One region of the Streptomyces sp. NPDC046716 genome, then DNA from elsewhere that is predicted to be linked to it. Evidence: riboswitches for the same ligand, from Rfam matches in the RefSeq annotation. Region 1 holds a riboswitch; each other region holds the start of a gene.

Region 1 (4,330 bases):
CGTCACGGTCTTCTTCTGCCGGGCCAGCTCCCGCTGCTTCGTGCGGAGTTCGGAGACCTGGCCGTCGGCCCGGCTGCGCAACTGCTCCACGTCCCGCAACCTGGCGCGCACCCGGGAGATCGTGGCCGCCTGCCGGGTGCCGACCCGGTCGACGAGGGACGCCTCGTCGAGATAGCGGTCGGGGGAGGAGGAGAGCAGGAGCTGAAGCGACGGGTCGACGCCGCCGGTGCGGTACTGGGCGGCCGCCGTCGAGCCGAGGCGCTGCCGCTCGGAGTTCAGGGCGTCCTCGCGCCGGGCCGCCTCGTCCTGGAGCGACCTGACCTTCTTGCGGGCCCGGTCGGCGTCCTCCTGCGCGCCGTTGTACTTGTCGGTGGCGACCTCCGCCTCCTGGTAGAGCCGGTCGACCTTCGCCTTGACCTGAGCGGGGCTGAGGTCGGGCTCCGCGTGGGCCGTGCCGCCGTCGAAGGCGGTGGCGCCCGCCGCGGAGGCGAGGGCGAGGGTGGCCGCGGTGCGGGCCGTCTGGCCGCTGAGCGAGCGCTGCCTGGGCTTGCGATGCGCTGCCGGCACGAAACGCCACGTCCTTCCGGTCGTACGACCGCCTCGGTACACGCCCGGCGACGGCCCGCACAGGGGGAACGGGCCGCCGCCGGACCCTCCTCGGCGGTGGTGTCCGACTGCCGCCCCTGGCCCGGGCGGCGGTGGGGAGCCGGTCACCTGAGCAAGGACGCTAAACCTCGGCGTAACGGGTTGGTGATGGATTGTTCGGAACTGCTCCCTTTGTTGTTGATCACGTCAGAGGGTGACAGTCCGGTGGCCGGGAGTGCTCGCGGGGGATCGGTGACGGGGCGTCCGGTCCGTCCCGTTAGGCTCCGGAACCATGGACGTACTCATCCATCTCTTCGTCGGCCTGCACATCATCGGCATCGCCTCGCTGCTCGGCGGCTTCCTCACGCAGATGTCGGCGATCGGCCAGGGCACCGCCCGCTTCAACAAGGCGATGCTGCACGGCGCCCTGACCATGCTGGTGACCGGTGTCGCCCTCGTCGGCCTCAATCAGGCCGACGACAACACCGTCAACAACATCAAGATCGGCGTGAAGCTGGCGATCCTGATCGTGATCCTCGGCATCGTCTATGTGAAGCGGGACGAGGAGAAGGCCGAGAAGGGGCTGTTCGCGACGGTCGGCGCGCTCACCGTCGCGAACATCTTCATCGCGGTGCTCTGGACCTGATCCGGTCCGGCGTCCGTCAGGCCGGGCGCACCACGCTGTGGATCGACGAGGTGCCGTCGTAGTAGATGGACTCCTCGCGCACGTACGCGCCCGGCTTCGGGGCGTGGATCATCATCCCGTCGCCGAGGTAGAGGCCGACGTGGCTGATGTCGTCGTAGAAGAACACCAGGTCACCCGGCTGGATGTCGGAGAGCGAGACCGTCGTGCCGACCTCCACCTGGTCCCAGGTGGTGCGCGGCAGCGTGATCCCGGCGGCCTTCCAGGCGGCCTGGGTCAGCCCTGAGCAGTCGTAGGAGTCGGGGCCGGTGGCGCCCCACACGTACGGCTTGCCCTCCTGGGCCTTGGCGAAGGCGAGGGCCTGGGCGGCCTTGGCGGCGTAGCCGGACGAGGACGAACCCGAGCCCGACGAACCCGAGCCGGTCGAGCCGGAGCCGGACGATCCCTCCTGGGCCGCCTTCTCCTCGGCCTCCTTGCGCTTGGCCTCCTCGGCCTCCTTCTGCTTCTGGGCCAGCTCGGCGGCCTTCTTGCGGGCCGCCTCCTCCTTGGCCTTCGCGATCCGCGCGAGCCGCGCCTTCTCCTCGGCGGTCAGCTTCGACAGCAGCTGACGGGCGTCCGCCAGCTTCGTCTGCACGGCCTGCTTGGAGCTCTGCAGATCGTCCTGGGAAGTGGAGAGCTGCCGCAGGTTCTCCTGGGCCTCGGTGCGCTTCTTCGCGGTCTTGCGCTGCTCGTCCTGGAAGTCGTCGACGGCCTTCTTCTGCTCGTTCGTCATCCGGCTGAGCAGCTGGTCCTGCGCGAAGTAGTCCTCGGGGTTGTCGGCGAGGAACATCGTCGCGGTGTTGCTCATCCCGCCCGAGCGGTACTGCTCGGCGGCGAACCGGCCCAGCTCGTGGCGGGCCTTGTTCATCTTCTCGGTGCGCTGCGCGATGTCGTCGAGAAGCCGGTCGACCTGCTTCTTCTTGCCGGCGGTCTGCTCCTTGGCCGCGTTGTACTTCTGCGTGGCGACCTCGGCCTGGCGGTACAGGGTGTCGACCTTCTTCTGCACCTCCTCCAGGCTCGGCCGGTCCGGCTGCGCGGGGGCGGCCTGCGCCGTCTGCGAGAGCAGGGCGACGGAGGTGAGGGCGGCGGTCGTGATGCCGATCGCCGGGGTCGTGCGAAGACCGCCGGCGAGTCGGGAGCGATTGCGCGGCTTGCGGTGCGACGCCAAGGCTGGCGACTCCTTCCGTCATCCGCCTACCGGGTTAGCTGTCGGGTTCGGGCCTGCGGAAGGTTGCCCTACGGTCCGCCGCCCCGTGCTGCCGGGCGGCCGAGCCGATTCACCCCAAGGTCGGTGGGTCCCCGGCTCCCTGCCTCGCGGCGTACGGAACTCGGCGGGGGCTGCCCGCTCGCCGCGACGACCGCGGACGGGGGGACGGGCTGCCCGCGCAGCACCGTAGCCAACTCGTGTTGCTGCTGTGAAGGTTGATGTGCGATATGCCCGATACATTTTCGTGACCTTGGTGCGGGTGGGGGATCGGAGAGGCGCCGGGAGGCGGTTTCGCGATCGCTTTATCCGGCTGTGTGCCGATGTGACGGCAGGGGGCGCGGCCGAGTGATCTGCGTCATGCGGAACGCGCCGCGCCCGGTCCCCACGGGGCGGCGGAACCCCGGTATCGCAAAGGCGGCGGCGGTCTGTCAGTGGGGCGGCCTAGACTCGTACGGCGATGAGCAGCCTCTTTGACGACAGTTTCCTGGCCAGCCTCCAGAGCGGCGCGGAGCAGCCCCCGCCGCCGCCCGAGGACCCCGTCGACGACAGCGCGCCGGAGCCGATCCCGGACGATCTGTTCGGCGGGAAGTTCGACGTGCCCCCGGCCAGGGACGCGTACTACCGCGACGGCGCCCCGCGCCCGGCGGTGGATCCGGAATCCCTGCTCGACGGGTTGAACGAGAATCAGCGCGCGGCCGTCGTCCACGGCGGCTCGCCCCTGCTCATCGTCGCGGGCGCCGGCTCCGGCAAGACCCGCGTCCTGACGCACCGCATCGCGTACCTGCTCGCCGAGCGCGGCGCCCACCCGGGCCAGATCCTCGCGATCACGTTCACGAACAAGGCCGCGGGCGAGATGAAGGAGCGCGTCGAGGCCCTCGTCGGACCCCGGGCGAACGCGATGTGGGTGTCCACCTTCCACAGCGCGTGCGTGCGGATCCTGCGCCGCGAGAGCAAGAAGCTGGGCTTCACGTCCTCCTTCTCGATCTACGACGCCGCCGACAGCAAGCGCCTCATGGCCCTGGTCTGCCGTGACCTGGATCTGGACCCGAAGAAGTTCCCGCCGAAGTCCTTCAGCGCCAAGATCAGCAACCTGAAGAACGAGCTGATCGACGAGGAGGACTTCGCGGGCCAGGCCGCCGACGGCTTCGAGAAGACCCTCGCCCAGGCCTACGCGATGTACCAGTCCCGCCTCCGCGAGGCGAACGCGCTGGACTTCGACGACCTGATCATGACGACGGTCAATCTGCTGCGCGCGTTCCCGGACGTCGCCGAGTACTACCACCGCCGCTTCCGCCACGTCATGGTCGACGAGTACCAGGACACCAACCACGCGCAGTACGCGCTGGTGAAGGAGCTGGTGGGCCCGGCGGACGGCGAGGGCGCGGACCCGGCCGAGCTGTGCGTCGTCGGTGACGCCGACCAGTCGATCTACGCCTTCCGCGGCGCCACGATCCGCAACATCCTCGACTTCGAGGAGGACTATCCGAACGCGACGACGATCATGCTGGAGCAGAACTACCGCTCCACGCAGACGATCCTCTCGGCGGCGAACGCGGTCATCGAGCGCAACGAGTCCCGCCGCCCCAAGAACCTGTGGACGAACGCGGGAGCGGGCGCCCAGATCACCGGCTACGTCGCGGACACCGAGCACGACGAGGCCCAGTTCATCGCCGACGAGATCGACCGCCTCACGGACGCGGGCGACGCCCAGTCCGGCGACGTCGCGGTCTTCTACCGGACGAACGCGCAGTCCCGTGTCTTCGAAGAGGTCTTCATCCGCGTAGGACTGCCGTACAAGGTCGTCGGCGGCGTCCGCTTCTACGAGCGCAAGGAGGTCAGGGACGTCCTGGCCTATC
Region 2 (4,330 bases), on a different contig from region 1:
CGGCCCGCTGCCGGTCAAGCCCGAGGGCAGCGGCATCGACACCCCGGCGAAGCTCCAGACGTACTGGTTCGGGCAGACCACGTTCAAGGACGGCCTCGCCCAGGAGACCTGCCGCAACTTCAAGCACGCCAGCTACTCGCTGGCCGCCACCTCGCACATCGCCGAGACCGCCTGGCACCAGGGCGTCGATCTGTACGGCGAGGTGAAGGACCGGCTCAGGGCCGCGCTGGAGTTCCACTCCAAGTACCAGCTCGGCGCCGCCGCCCCGTCCTGGCTGTGCGGCGGCAAGGTGCAGCGCGACATGGGGCCCGACACCGAGGTCGGCCTCAGCCATCTGCGCGGCCGCCTGAAGATGGAACTTCCGCAGACCGAGAAGCTGACCCGCAAGGAGCGGCCGGAGGGAACCGACGACCTCTTCGTGGCCTGGGAAACCCTGACCCACGCCACCGCCGCCTGACGGATTCGCGTTCTCTCCCCCCGATGGCGTAGAGTCAGGTTCACCGACGCGGGGTGGAGCAGCTCGGTAGCTCGCTGGGCTCATAACCCAGAGGTCGCAGGTTCAAATCCTGTCCCCGCTACTGACAGCCGAGGCCGGAATCTCCCAGAGATTCCGGCCTCGGCTTTTGCGCGGGCGTCCCCCGTACGGCCCACACCAGGTCGCCGCGGCCGCCCTCCCCGGGAACCCTTGACGAGACGCCGGAAACCGGGCGCGGACGTGGCAGGAGACCAACGGTGGGGAAGCGCGGAGGGCGGCACAGATCGGTGGCGGACGCCGCCGGCACCCGGTGGTTCCTGCGGGCGCTGCCGGTCCTGCTGATCCTCGGCGGCGCCCTGTACGAGTACGTCACCCCCTCCGGCTTCTCCGGCGCCCCGCTGTTCAGCGCCGCACCGTTGGTAGCCGCCCCGTTCTTCCCGCTGCGCAGCACGATCCTGGCCGGGCTCGGATCGGTCCTCGCCATCCTCGTCGTCCACTTCAGATACACGCACCGGGTCGGCACCGACATCGTCACCGAGATGACCACCGTGGCCACCGTCTGCGTGCTCGCCTGCTTCATCAACCAGATCGTGCGGCGCAGCAACGAGCAGCTGGACTCCGCCCGGCGGATCGCGCAGGCCGCCCAGTTCGCCGTACTGCCCGAACCGGCCGACCGGATCGCCGGTCTCGCCATCGCCGCGCGCTACGAGGCCGCGCAGGCCGGCGCCTTCATCGGCGGTGACCTGTACGCCGTCCAGGACACCCCGCACGGGGTCCGCATCATCGTCGGTGACGTGCGCGGCAAGGGCATGGGCGCGGTCTCCGCCGTCGCCGTCGTCATCGGGGCGTTCCGGGAGGCCGCCGAGCAGGAGGGCAGCCTGGAGGCGGTCGCCCTGCGCCTGGAGCGGGCGCTGGCCCGCGAGGGCACCCGGCGGGACGGCATCGACGACTTCGAGGGCTTCACCACCGCCGTGCTCGCCGAGATCCCGCACGGCGAGCACCGCGTCCGCATCGTCAACCGCGGCCATCCCGAGCCGATCCTGCTGCTGGACGACGGCACCGTCCGGATGATCCCCGTCGTCGACGGGGTGGGGGCGCTGCCGCTCGGCATGGGGGAGCTCGGGAGCTGGCCTGACCGGGTCGTCGAGGCCGAGTTCCCCGCCGGGACCACGCTGCTGCTCTACACCGACGGGCTCTCCGAGGCGCGCGACGCCGCGGGCGTCTTCTACGATCCGGCGGCCCGGCTGGCCGGGCGGATCTTCCCCGGGCCCGAGGAGCTGCTGCTGGCCCTCGCCGGGGAGGTGCGCGCGCACACCGGTGGCGGCGCGACGGACGACATGGCGCTCCTCGCGGTGCGGCGGCCGTGACTCTCCGCAGATGTTCCGGATAACAATTGACGAACCGTCAGAGAAGTGGCCGGTTCACAGCATCGGTCAAGTCGACCCGTTCCGACCGGCCTTGACCCGTTAAATCCTGGCCAAAGACGTGAACGATCAGTAGGAACAGCTTGGAATTACTGTCGGCTGTCTATTAACGTTCGATAACGCAGCGCGGTCGTCCCAGCCGTCACCAGCGACGGCTCCGCGCGCACGCGCTTAATCCCGCAAGGGAGCCGGGGAACCACCAACTTGGGGTGAATCGGGCATCTTTGGGTGCTCGTAGGAGACCTTCCTGCTCCGAACCCGTCAGCTAACCCGGTAGGCGAGAAGGAAGGAAAGGAGAGCGCCCCCGTGGCGTCGAACCGGCCTGCCCCCGAGTTCTCCTCACTGAAGGACCCGTCGAACGAAGCGTTCGGCCCCCAGCCGGAGAGCTGGGAGGAGTGGAACCCCACCGAGGAGTCCGTCCGCCCCGTCCGCGGCCGGCACCGCGTGGCCCGGCAGCGCGGAGGACTCGCGCGCAGCTCCACCGTTCTGGGCGTCGGCGTGATCGCCGCCGTCGGCGCGGGCGGCATCGCCACCGCGCAGGGCGGCAAGCCCGCCGTCCACATCTCCATGCCCGACCTGTCGGCGGTGAAGGACTCGCTGCCCGCGGCCAAGTCGCTGCCCGGCGTCGGCGCGCTCATATCCGACGGCTCCGACAGCTCCGACTCCACGGTCGCCGCCCCGCTCACCACGGTCGGCAGCGGCACGTCGGACGCGGGCGAGGCGCTGCGCACCCGGATCCTGGCCCAGGCCGAGACCCAGCAGGACGCCGCCGACGCCGCCGCGAAGAAGGAGGCCGAGGAGGCCGCCGCCAAGAAGGCCGCCGACGAGGCCGTCGCCAAGAAGGAGGCGGCAGACAAGAAGGCCGCCGCCGAGAAGAAGAAGGCGGAGGAGGAGGCCAAGAAGAAGGCCGAGGCCGAGCGCCTCGCCAAGCTGGCCAAGAGCTACAAGCTCCCCGTCGCCTCCTACACGATCACCGGCACCTTCGGGCAGCCCGGCGCCATGTGGTCCTCCGGCTATCACACGGGCCTGGACTTCGCCGCTTCCACGGGTACCCCGATCTACGCGGTCCACTCCGGCACCGTCACGGAGGCCGGCTGGGCGGGCGCGTACGGCTACCGCACGATCATCACCCTCGACGACGGCACCGAGCTGTGGTTCTGCCACCAGTCGTCGCTCAACGTCAGCGCGGGCCAGAAGGTCACCACCGGCGATGTCATCGGCCGCGTGGGCGCCACCGGCAATGTCACCGGACCCCACCTCCACCTGGAGGTCCACCCGGGCGGGGACGCCACCGGCATCGACCCGGCCGCATGGCTGCGCGAGCGGGGCCTGACCCCCTGAGAAGCCGGCCGGCCGGTCCGTTCGCATCCTGAACTCCGGCGGTCCTGGCGGCAACCCCCCGACGCCAGGGCCGCCGGTTTTGCCTGCCCTTGGGGCGCGTACCGCCGGATACGTGGAATGCCGTGCTCCGGAGGGGTGTTGAACTGGAGCATGACTTCTTCCGTACTGCGCCCCCTCGGCTCCTCCGGCCTCGATGTCTTCCCGCTCTGCCTCGGCGGCAATGTCTTCGGCTTCTCCGCCGACGAGGCCGCGAGCTTCGAGGTGCTCGACGCCTATGTCGCGGGCGGCGGCAACTTCATCGACACCGCCGACTCCTACTCGGCCTGGGCGCCGGGCAACAAGGGCGGCGAGTCCGAGACCCTCATCGGCAGGTGGGCCAAGGCCCGCGGCCGCCGCGACGACGTCGTCATCGCCACCAAGGTCGGCCGCCACCCCGAGTTCCAGGGCCTGCGCGGCGACAACATCAAGGCCGCCGCCGACGCCTCGCTGCGCCGCCTCGACACCGACTACATCGACCTCTACTACACGCACTTCGACGACGACGAGACGATCCCGGTCGAGGAGATCATCGGCGCGCTCGACGAGCTGGTGCGGGCCGGCAAGGTCCGCCACATCGCCGTCTCCAACATCTCGCCGGAGCGCCTCCAGGAGTCCCTGGACTTCTCCGACCGCGAGGGGCTGGCCCGCTACGTGGCCATCCAGCCGCACTACAACCTCGTCTCGCGCGACACCTACGAGGGCGCCCGGCAGGACATCGCCTCGCGCGCGGGCCTGGGCGCGGCCCCGTACTGGGCGCTGGCCTCCGGCTTCCTGACCGGCAAGTACCGCCCCGGCGTCAGCGTCGACAGCATCCGCGCCGACAAGGCCGGCGGTCACCTGGAGACCGAGCGCGGCCGGAAGGTCCTCGCGGCGCTCGACGAGGTCGCGCAGGCGCACGACGCCGAGGTCGCCACCGTCGCGCTGGCCTGGCTCGCCGCCCGGCCCACCGTCACCGCGCCGATCGCCTCCGCGCGCACCGCCGCACAGCTGCCGGCGCTGATGGCCGTCGCCGAGCTGGAACTGACCGAGGCCGAGCTGACCCGGCTGACCG
Region 3 (4,330 bases), on a different contig from region 1:
CCGTCGACGAGGAGCTGGCCCGGTTCGCCGAGGAGGGCCCGAGCCCCGAGGAAATGGAGCGCGCGCAGGCCCAGTTGGAGCGCGAGTGGCTGGACCGGCTCGGCACCGTGGCGGGCCGCGCCGACGAGCTGTGCCGCTACGCCGTGCTGTTCGGCGACCCGCAGCTCGCCCTCACCGCCGTGCGGCGCGTCCTCGACGTGACCGCCGAGGAGGTCCGGGAGATCGCCGAGGCGCGCCTGCGGCCCGACAACCGCGCGGTCCTGGTGTACGAGCCCACGGCCCCCGCCGAGGCCGACGACGAGACCGCAGCGAACGACGAGGAGGCGGGCCAGTGACCGAGCAGCTCGCGAGCATGGACTTCCACCCGCAGCCGCAGCCCGGCGAGGCCAGGCCGTGGGCGTTCCCCGCCCCGCAGCGCGGCGCGCTGGACAACGGCCTCACCGTCCTGCACTGCCACCGCCCCGGCCAGCAGGTCGTCGCCGTGGAGGTCAACCTGGAGGCGCCCCTGGAGGCCGAGCCCCAGGGCCTCGACGGCGTCGCCACGATCATGGCGCGGGCCTTCAACGAGGGCACCGACAAGCACTCCGCCGAGGAGTTCGCGGCCGAACTGGAGCGGGCCGGCGCCACCATGGACGCGCACGCCGACCATCCCGGCGTCCGGGTCTCGCTCGAAGTGCCCGTCTCCCGGCTCCCCAAGGGACTCGCCCTGCTGGCCGACGCCCTGCGGGCGCCCGCCTTCGACGACAGCGAGATCGAGCGTCTGGTGGCCAACCGCCTCGACGAGATCCCGCACGAGAGCGCCAGCCCGGCCCGCCGCGCCGCCAAGGAGCTCTCCAGGCAGCTCTTCCCGGCCGACGCGCGCATGTCGCGCCCGCGCCAGGGCACCGAGGAGACCGTCGCGGCCATCGACGCGGCGGCCGTGCGCGCCTTCTACGAGAAGCACGTACGCCCCGCCACCGCCACCGCCGTGGTGGTGGGCGACCTCACCGGCGTCGACCTCGACGGCCTGCTCGCCGACACGCTCGGCGCCTGGACCGGGAACACCGCGCAGGCGCGCCCCGTGCCGCCCGTCACGGCCGACGACACCGGCCGCGTCGTCATCGTGGACCGCCCGGGCGCCGTGCAGACGCAGCTGCTGATCGGCCGCATCGGACCCGACAAGCACGACCGGGTGTGGGCCGCGCAGATCCTCGGCACGTACTGCCTCGGCGGCACCCTCACCTCGCGCCTGGACCGGGTCCTGCGCGAGGAGAAGGGCTACACCTACGGGGTGCGGTCCTTCGCCCAGGTGCTGCGCTCGGCGCCGGACGGGACGGGCGCCGCGATGCTCGCCATCAGCGGTTCCGTGGACACCCCGAACACCGGCCCGGCGCTCGACGACCTGTGGCAGGTCCTGCGCACGCTGGCCGCGGAGGGCCTCACCGACGCCGAGCGGGACACGGCCGTGCAGAACCTGGTGGGCGTGGCCCCGCTCAAGTTCGAGACCGCGGCGAACGTCGCGGGCACCCTCGCCGACCAGGTCGAGCAGCACCTGCCCGACGACTTCCAGGCCCGCCTGTACCGCCAACTCGCCGAGACGGGCACGGTGGAGGCCACGGCGGCGGTCGTGAACGCCTTCCCGGCGGACCGTCTGGTCACGATCCTCGTGGGGGACGCCGCGCAGATCGAGGAGCCGGTCAAGGCACTCGGCATCGGTGAGGTGACGGTGGTCACCGGCTGATCGGGAGGCTCCCGAGCGCACCGCCCCGGAGCCCCGGTGACCCGCGAGGGCACCGGGGCTCGGTCGTGTCCGTGATGTCCCTCACGTGCGCAAAAGCGATCGCCGCGCTTCGTAAATGTCCGAAATGGTGCGGAGGTTGCCTGTCTGCCCTGTGGCATGCGCGACAAAAGCCGGGATCCGTTTGTTGATTAAAAGATGTCCCGCTTAGCGTCGGTCCGGCTGTCCGCCGCACCAGTGCCGCGCCCGCGTCACCGGACAGTCATCGCCGAGTCCCCCATGGCGCGAGCCAGGGGAGCCGGGGACCCACCGCAGTCCCTGGGGTGAATCGGGCTCCTCCCGCAAGGAGAGGCCCGTAGGAGACCTTCCTGCTCCGAACCCGTCAGCTAACCCGGTAGGCGAGAGGGAAGGAAAGGATCAGCCTCCACATGGCGTTCACCCGTGCCACCGGGAAGCACCGTCGTCCGAGCCGCATCACGCGTACCACCGCGCAGGTCGCGAGTGTCGCCGCGCTCACCACGACCGGTGTCGTCGGTGGCCTCGCCGCTCCGGCGCTCGCCGCGGACACCGCGGCCCCGGAGCAGAACAACCTGACGCAGGCCATCTCCATCGGCGACTCCCTCGCCGACCAGATCGACGCCCAGGCCGCCGCCCAGCAGAAGGCCGCCGACGCGGCCGCCGCGAAGAAGAAGGCGGAGGCCGAGGCCAAGAAGCGGGCCGAGGAGGCCAAGCGCAAGGCCGAGGAGAAGGCCAAGAAGGAGCGCGAGGCCAAGGAGCGCGCCGCCCGTGAGGCCGAGCGCAAGCGCCTCAACTCCTTCGTGGCGCCCATCTCCGGCTCGTACGTCTCCACCGCCTACAAGGCCAGCAGCGGCCTGTGGTCCTCCGGCAGCCACACGGGCATCGACTTCCACGCCGCCAGCGGCACCGCGGTGCACGCCGTGGGCTCCGGCACCGTCGTCGAGGCCGGCTGGGGCGGCGCCTACGGCAACAACATCGTCATCAAGATGAACGACGGTACGTACACCCAGTACGGTCACCTGTCGTCCATCGGAGTCTCCGTCGGGCAGTCGGTCACCCCGGGCCAGCAGATAGCCCTCTCGGGCGCCACCGGCAACGTGACGGGCCCGCACCTCCACTTCGAGGCCCGCACCGGCCCCGACTACGGTTCGGACATCGACCCCGTCGCGTACCTGCGCTCGCACGGCGTGAACGTCTGACGCGGCTCCGCCTCATCGCCCGAAAGCCCCGGCTCACCGAGCCGGGGCTTTCGCGTTGCCTGTCCCGATCGACCCGCCGGTGGCCAAAAAATATCCCTGGATTACGGCCTCCCGTCGGAAATTCAAGCGCGGTGGAATAGAGTCATCGGGCAAGCGCGCTGACCGGAGGTCAATCGCGCTTGTACGGGCGTCAATCGACCGCGTTTCGCGGGGATTAAGGCGGAGGTCGGGTCATGCGCATTCCCGCGCACTCGGTATGCACGGCGATCCGCGACGACATCGTCGCGGGTGTCTACGAGCGCGGCGGCAGGCTCACCGAGGAACTGCTCGCGCGACGCTACGGCGTCTCGCGCGTCCCGGTCCGTGAGGCGCTGCGCACCCTGGAGGCGGAAGGGTTCGTCGTCACGCGCCGGCACGCGGGCGCGTGCGTCGCCGAGCCGACCGAGCAGGAGGCCGCCGACCTCCTGGAGATCCGCATGCTGCTCGAACCGCTGGGGGCGGCCCGCGCGGCCCAGCGTCGCACCGAGGCCCACCTCAAAGTGCTGCGCGGCCTGGTCAGGCTGGGTCAGGAGCGCTCCAGGCGGGGGCAGAACGAGGACCTGCGCTCACTGGGCGGCTGGTTCCACGAGACGCTCGCCCAGGCCTCCGGCAGCCCCGGTCTGATCACCCTGCTCACCCAGCTGCGGCACAAGATCGCCTGGATGTACGCGGTCGAGACCCCGGGCCGGCCGGCCGAGTCCTGGTCCGAGCACGGGGCCATCGTCGACGCCGTGGCCCGCGGCGACGCCGAGCGGGCGCGCGCCCTGACGGCCCAGCACGCCGAGCGCGCGACGGCCGCCCACCGACTGCGCGTCCCGCGCGCGGGTGAGCGTGTGAGGACTTCGCAACATCCCGTAAACACGGCGGGGCTCCAGCATTAACAGGGGAGCCGTATACAAAGAAGTGCACTATTCGCGGAATGGGCTGCGGCCTCTTTTCCGCTGCCCTTGTTTGTGCCGCATTCAGCGCGGCTGATTTCCCCTGTGCTTTCTGCCGTGCGTCGATTTCGGGGAGCTCGGGAAAGGGGGCGCAGTGCCGTCGCGACAGAAAACGACGGAGCCGCGCGTTCCCTGGGGGAAACGCGCGGCTCCGTCGAAAGGCGCTGGGGTCAGACGGTCTCGGGAAGCTCGTCGAGGCCCTCGGCGACCAGCTTGGCCAGCCGGTCGAGCGCGGCGTCCGCGCCCTCGGCGTCGGAGGCCAGGACGATCTCCTCGCCGCCCTGGGCGCCCATGCCCAGCACCGCGAGCATGGAGGCGGCGTTGACGGGGTTGCCGTCGGCCTTGGCGATCGTCACGGGGACGCCGGCCGCCGTGGCCGCGCGGACGAAGATGGAGGCGGGACGGGCGTGGAGGCCCTC
Region 4 (4,330 bases), on a different contig from region 1:
AACTGCTGGGCGAGGCCCCCGCCGATCGCGACGCCGTCGTGCGCGCCGGGACCATGGAGGCGACCGAGGCGGGCGGCTGGACCTATGTCCAGGCCGGCGCCTCGGGACGCGGCATGCAGGCGCTGCGGGTGCACGTCCCGTACGGCGCCCAGGGCGACATCGTGCGCGTGCACCCGGGCGAGGAATGGCTCTACGTCCTCGAAGGGCGGCTGCGGCTGCGCCTCGGTGACACCTCGTACCGGCTGGGGCCGGGGGACAGTGCGCACTTCGACTCGCTCACCCCGCACCGCATCGCGGCCGCGGACACCGGCGGGTCCGAACTCCTCTTCGTCCACACCTTGCTGCAGAGCCCGACCACCGCACTGTGCCTGGGAGGCATGTCATGAGTGACGCACAGCGGCCGGGCGGCCGCGACATCGAGGACAAGCTGCCGCGCGGCATCTGGGTGCGGGTCCTGATCTACGTATTCGTGGGACACGCCTTCGCCGCGTTCGTCTACCTGCTGTTCACGCTGGGCGGGAACCGCTGAGACCGCCGGGCCGGTCCTCCCGGTCTCAGTCGACCAGCCGCTCGCGCAGCCGGTCGCGGTCGGCCGCGCCGAGCTTCAGGCCCTCCGAGAAGTAGCGGTCGGTGGTGCCCCACGTCTGCTCGATGGTCTCGAAGGCCGCGTGCAGATACTCGGCGCGCGCGTCGAAGAGCGGCGCGAGCAGCTCCATGACCTCGGGCGCGTAGGCGTCGCCCGTGGCGCCGCCGGCGCGGCGGATCTTGTAGCGGCGGTGCTTCTCGTTCGACTTCAGGTAGTCCGCCTCGATGGCGTCCCGCTCGACGCCGACGGCGAGCAGCGTCACGGCGATCGACAGGCCCGCGCGGTCCTTGCCGGCCGCGCAGTGCATCAGGGCGGGCATGCTGTCCTCGGCCATCGCGTGCAGGACCCGGCTGTGCTCGGCGGTGCGGTCGGTGACGATGGCCCGGTACGAGGTGATCATGCGCTGCGCCGCCTGTCCGTCGGAGAGCAGCGTCCGCAGTTGGTCTATGTCGCCGTCGCGCACCATCTTCCAGAACTCGGCTCCGTCGGCCGGGTCGGTCAGCGGAAGATTCACGTTGCGCACGCCGGGCAGCTCGACGTCGGCGCCCTCCAGCTTCTGGTCCGCCGCGTTGCGGAAGTCGAAGACCGTGTGCAGGCCGAGGGTGGACAGGAACGCCGCGTCCTCGGCGGTGGCGTGCGCGAGGTGGCCGCTGCGGAAGAGCACGCCGGGCCGTACCCGCCCGCCGTCCACGGTCGGCAGGCCGCCCACATCGCGGAAGTTGCGCACTGCGGTCAGTTCGGGCTCGGTGGACGGGGCGTGCTGCGTCACGGGGGCTCCTCCGAATCGGGCGCTCCGGCGCCGCTCGCCGGTGGGCCTGCACCTGACGATACGACATCGATTCCCCGGGCAACCATGTGTCTGATTTATCCAGTTCTGCGCCAACTATCCACAAGTGAAGGGGGATTGCGGACGGCCGCGTGAGCGGGCTCATAGCGGTGACCGTGCGTGGCGGTTCCCGTCGCCGCCGGACGACGGAATTCCCGCAGGTATGGCGTTGGTAAAGGTGCGGGCGCGACAGAGGGTCACACAGAAATCCCTCAGTTGATCAAAGAAAACCCCGAAATTCGAATTCGGTGTTTGTCGCGGCCGGTTGCGCTGCTTTACGGTCACCCATCACACCGGACGGAACGCCTAGTCCTGCCGCCGCCCGGAGTTCCCACCACGACCCGTGACGGCAGGAGCGGGGGACCCACAGGCAGTACGCCGCCGAGGGATTTCCCGACGTGGCTCGGGGTGCAGCCGGTCCCCTTCCCGGGAGGCCGGCCGGACATCTCCAGTCCGAACCCGACAGCTCACCTCGCAGGCGACGGAGAGGAAAAGCGTCATGCCCGCACAGGGGAAGCACCGCCGCCCGAAGACCCGCCGCGCCACCCGCGCCGCTGCCCTCGCCACCGTCGGAGGGGCCGCGCTCGCGCTGCCGCTCATCGGCGCCACCGGGGCGCAGGCCGCGGACTCCGGCAGCACCACGTACACCGTGAAGTCCGGCGACACCCTGGCGAAGATCGCCAAGAGCCAGAACGTCGACGGAGGCTGGCAGCAGCTCTACAAGGACAACAAGAGCGTCATCGGCGGCAACGCGTCGCTGATCACGCCCGGCACCGAGCTCACCGTCGGCGGCGCGAGCGGGACGTCCGCCACGGCCACCCGGGCGAGCACGGCCTCGACCGGGTCCGGCTACGTGAAGCCCGTCGAGGGCTCCGTCGGCACCCAGTACCACTCGTCCGGCGCAATGTGGTCCAGCGGCTACCACACGGGCACCGACTTCGTGGTGGCCACCGGCACCCCGATCAAGGCCGTCTCCAACGGCACCGTCGTCTCGGCCGGCGACGGCGGCGCGTACGGCAACCAGATCGTCATCAAGAACGCCGACGGCTACTACTCCCAGTACGCCCACCTCTCCTCGGTCGGCGTCTCCGCCGGCCAGACGGTCACGGCGGGCCAGCAGATCGGCCTCTCGGGCGCGACCGGCAACGTCACCGGACCGCACCTGCACTTCGAGATCCGGACGACCGCGAGCTACGGCTCGGACGTCGACCCGGTCGCCTACCTGCGGAGCCACGGCGTCACCCTCTGACCCCCGGCACACCCCACGCGCCCCACGCGCCACACCCGGCCCCCAGATATTCCCTGGGGGCCGGGTGTGCTTTCTCACCACTCGTCAACCCCTGGTTACGGTCGCGTAGGTCACACCTCGGGGTGAAAGATGTGTGGTCGTGGCAAACGAATCGAGAGCACTCACGGACGCAGTGAACCCGGCCGACGCGACGGACGCGCACGACAGCGGGCTGATCCGCTCGTACGCCGCGGTGGGGGACAGCTTCACCGAGGGCGTCGGGGACCCCGGCCCCGACGGGACCTTCGTCGGCTGGGCCGACCGGCTCGCCGTCCTCCTGGACGACCGGGCCCCCGAGGACACCTTCCAGTACGCGAACCTCGCCGTACGCGGCAAGCTCATCGACCAGATCATCGAGCACCAGATCCCGCGGGCCGTCGAGCTCGCCCCGGACCTGGTGACCTTCGTCGCGGGCGGCAACGACATCATCCGGCCCGGCACCGACCCCGACGACGTGGCCGAGCGCTTCGAGAAGGCCGTGGTCCGGCTCACCGAGGCCGCGGGCACCGTCCTGGTCGCCACCGGCTTCGACACCCGCGACGTCGCCGTCCTCAAGCATCTGCGCGGCAAGATCGCCACGTACAACATGCACGTACGGGCCATCGCCGACCGGCACGGCTGCGCGATGCTCGACCTGTGGTCGCTCAAGTCCATCCAGGACCGCAGGGCCTGGGACGAGGACCGGCTGCACCTCGCCGCCGAGGGCCACACCCGGGTCGCGCTGCGCGCCGCGCAGGCCCTCGGTATCGAAGTGCCCGCCGACCCCGAGCAGGCCTGGCCGCTGCTGCCGCCCCGCGGCACGTTCGAGGTGCGGCGCGACGACATCCACTGGGCCCGGGAGTTCCTGGTGCCCTGGATCGGGCGCCGGCTGCGCGGCGAGTCCTCCGGCGACCGGGTGCAGGCCAAGGGGTTCCTCGACCCGCACGAGATCAAGCTGCAGCTGGAATCCGCGTCCTGAACCGTCGCCGCGGGAGTGGGGAGTCAGCGCCCTGACGTCAACTGGGCGCGCTCCAGGCCCAGTTCGCGGGCCAGGGCCTCGTCCACCCATTCCTGGGCGCGGGCCCGGGACACGGCGCCCTGGTACGTGGTCATCTGCACGGCGAGGCCGTCGAGGAGGGCCGTCAGGCGCAGCGCCGCACCCATCGGGTCGGGGCAGCTGAACTCGTCGGCCGCCACGCCTTCGGCGACGACCTCGGCGAGAGCCGCCTTCCACTGCTTGTCGAGGTCGCGGGCGACCTCGCGCAGGGCGGGCTCGCGCAGCGCGGCGGCCCAGCCCTCGATCCACAGCCGCCATCCCTTGGCCTGGCCGGTGGGCGCGTACCAGCGCACCGCCGCGCGCAGCCGCTTGAGCGCCGTGGTCCGCCGGCCGAGCAGTTTGTGGAGACGGGCCAGGTCGTCCTCGGCGGCGTAGGTGAACGCGGCCGAGACGAGCTTCTCCTTCGTCGAGAAGTGGTACAGCACCAGGGCGTTGCTCACCCCCAGCGCCGAGGCCACGTCGGAGATGCGCACGGCGGCGACGCCGCGCACCTCGATCTGCTCGATGGCGGCCCGCAGCAGTTCCGCGCGCCGTTCGGCAACGCTCAACCGGACTCTGGTCACCGGGCAACCCTATGTCGTCCGGGGCATCCGG

What was found. A riboswitch is a leader RNA that binds a small molecule or an ion and turns the genes downstream of it on or off. The one in region 1 is predicted to bind cyclic di-AMP.
Positions count from the first base shown of each region.
Region 2: it holds a riboswitch for cyclic di-AMP, as region 1 does, so the genes downstream of both, ABZ930_RS20355 (M23 family metallopeptidase) here and ABZ930_RS39590 (NlpC/P60 family protein) in region 1, are expected to answer to the same signal.
Region 3: it holds a riboswitch for cyclic di-AMP, as region 1 does, so the genes downstream of both, ABZ930_RS26220 (M23 family metallopeptidase) here and ABZ930_RS39590 (NlpC/P60 family protein) in region 1, are expected to answer to the same signal.
Region 4: it holds a riboswitch for cyclic di-AMP, as region 1 does, so the genes downstream of both, ABZ930_RS28470 (LysM peptidoglycan-binding domain-containing M23 family metallopeptidase) here and ABZ930_RS39590 (NlpC/P60 family protein) in region 1, are expected to answer to the same signal.

Region 1 covers NZ_JBEYYU010000100.1:11,413-15,742, forward strand. Annotated here, with positions in the region: gene ABZ930_RS39580 (C40 family peptidase) at 1-567, opposite strand, end outside; gene ABZ930_RS39585 (hypothetical protein) at 878-1,231, shown strand; gene ABZ930_RS39590 (NlpC/P60 family protein) at 1,248-2,435, opposite strand; cyclic di-AMP (ydaO/yuaA leader) riboswitch at 2,443-2,611, opposite strand; gene pcrA (DNA helicase PcrA) at 2,932-4,330, shown strand, end outside.
Region 2 covers NZ_JBEYYU010000025.1:98,129-102,458, forward strand. Annotated here, with positions in the region: gene ABZ930_RS20340 (alginate lyase family protein) at 1-457, shown strand, start outside; tRNA gene ABZ930_RS20345 (tRNA-Met) at 505-578, shown strand; gene ABZ930_RS20350 (PP2C family protein-serine/threonine phosphatase) at 733-1,842, shown strand; cyclic di-AMP (ydaO/yuaA leader) riboswitch at 2,058-2,194, shown strand; gene ABZ930_RS20355 (M23 family metallopeptidase) at 2,206-3,240, shown strand; gene ABZ930_RS20360 (aldo/keto reductase) at 3,391-4,330, shown strand, end outside.
Region 3 covers NZ_JBEYYU010000038.1:24,921-29,250, reverse strand. Annotated here, with positions in the region: gene ABZ930_RS26230 (pitrilysin family protein) at 1-335, shown strand, start outside; gene ABZ930_RS26225 (pitrilysin family protein) at 353-1,720, shown strand; cyclic di-AMP (ydaO/yuaA leader) riboswitch at 1,974-2,133, shown strand; gene ABZ930_RS26220 (M23 family metallopeptidase) at 2,146-2,934, shown strand; gene ABZ930_RS26215 (GntR family transcriptional regulator) at 3,168-3,854, shown strand; gene ABZ930_RS26210 (HPr family phosphocarrier protein) at 4,082-4,330, opposite strand, start outside.
Region 4 covers NZ_JBEYYU010000044.1:23,182-27,511, reverse strand. Annotated here, with positions in the region: gene ABZ930_RS28485 (XRE family transcriptional regulator) at 1-386, shown strand, start outside; gene ABZ930_RS28480 (DUF6126 family protein) at 383-529, shown strand; gene ABZ930_RS28475 (tyrosine-protein phosphatase) at 555-1,355, opposite strand; cyclic di-AMP (ydaO/yuaA leader) riboswitch at 1,735-1,906, shown strand; gene ABZ930_RS28470 (LysM peptidoglycan-binding domain-containing M23 family metallopeptidase) at 1,912-2,661, shown strand; gene ABZ930_RS28465 (SGNH/GDSL hydrolase family protein) at 2,873-3,658, shown strand; gene ABZ930_RS28460 (TetR/AcrR family transcriptional regulator) at 3,682-4,299, opposite strand.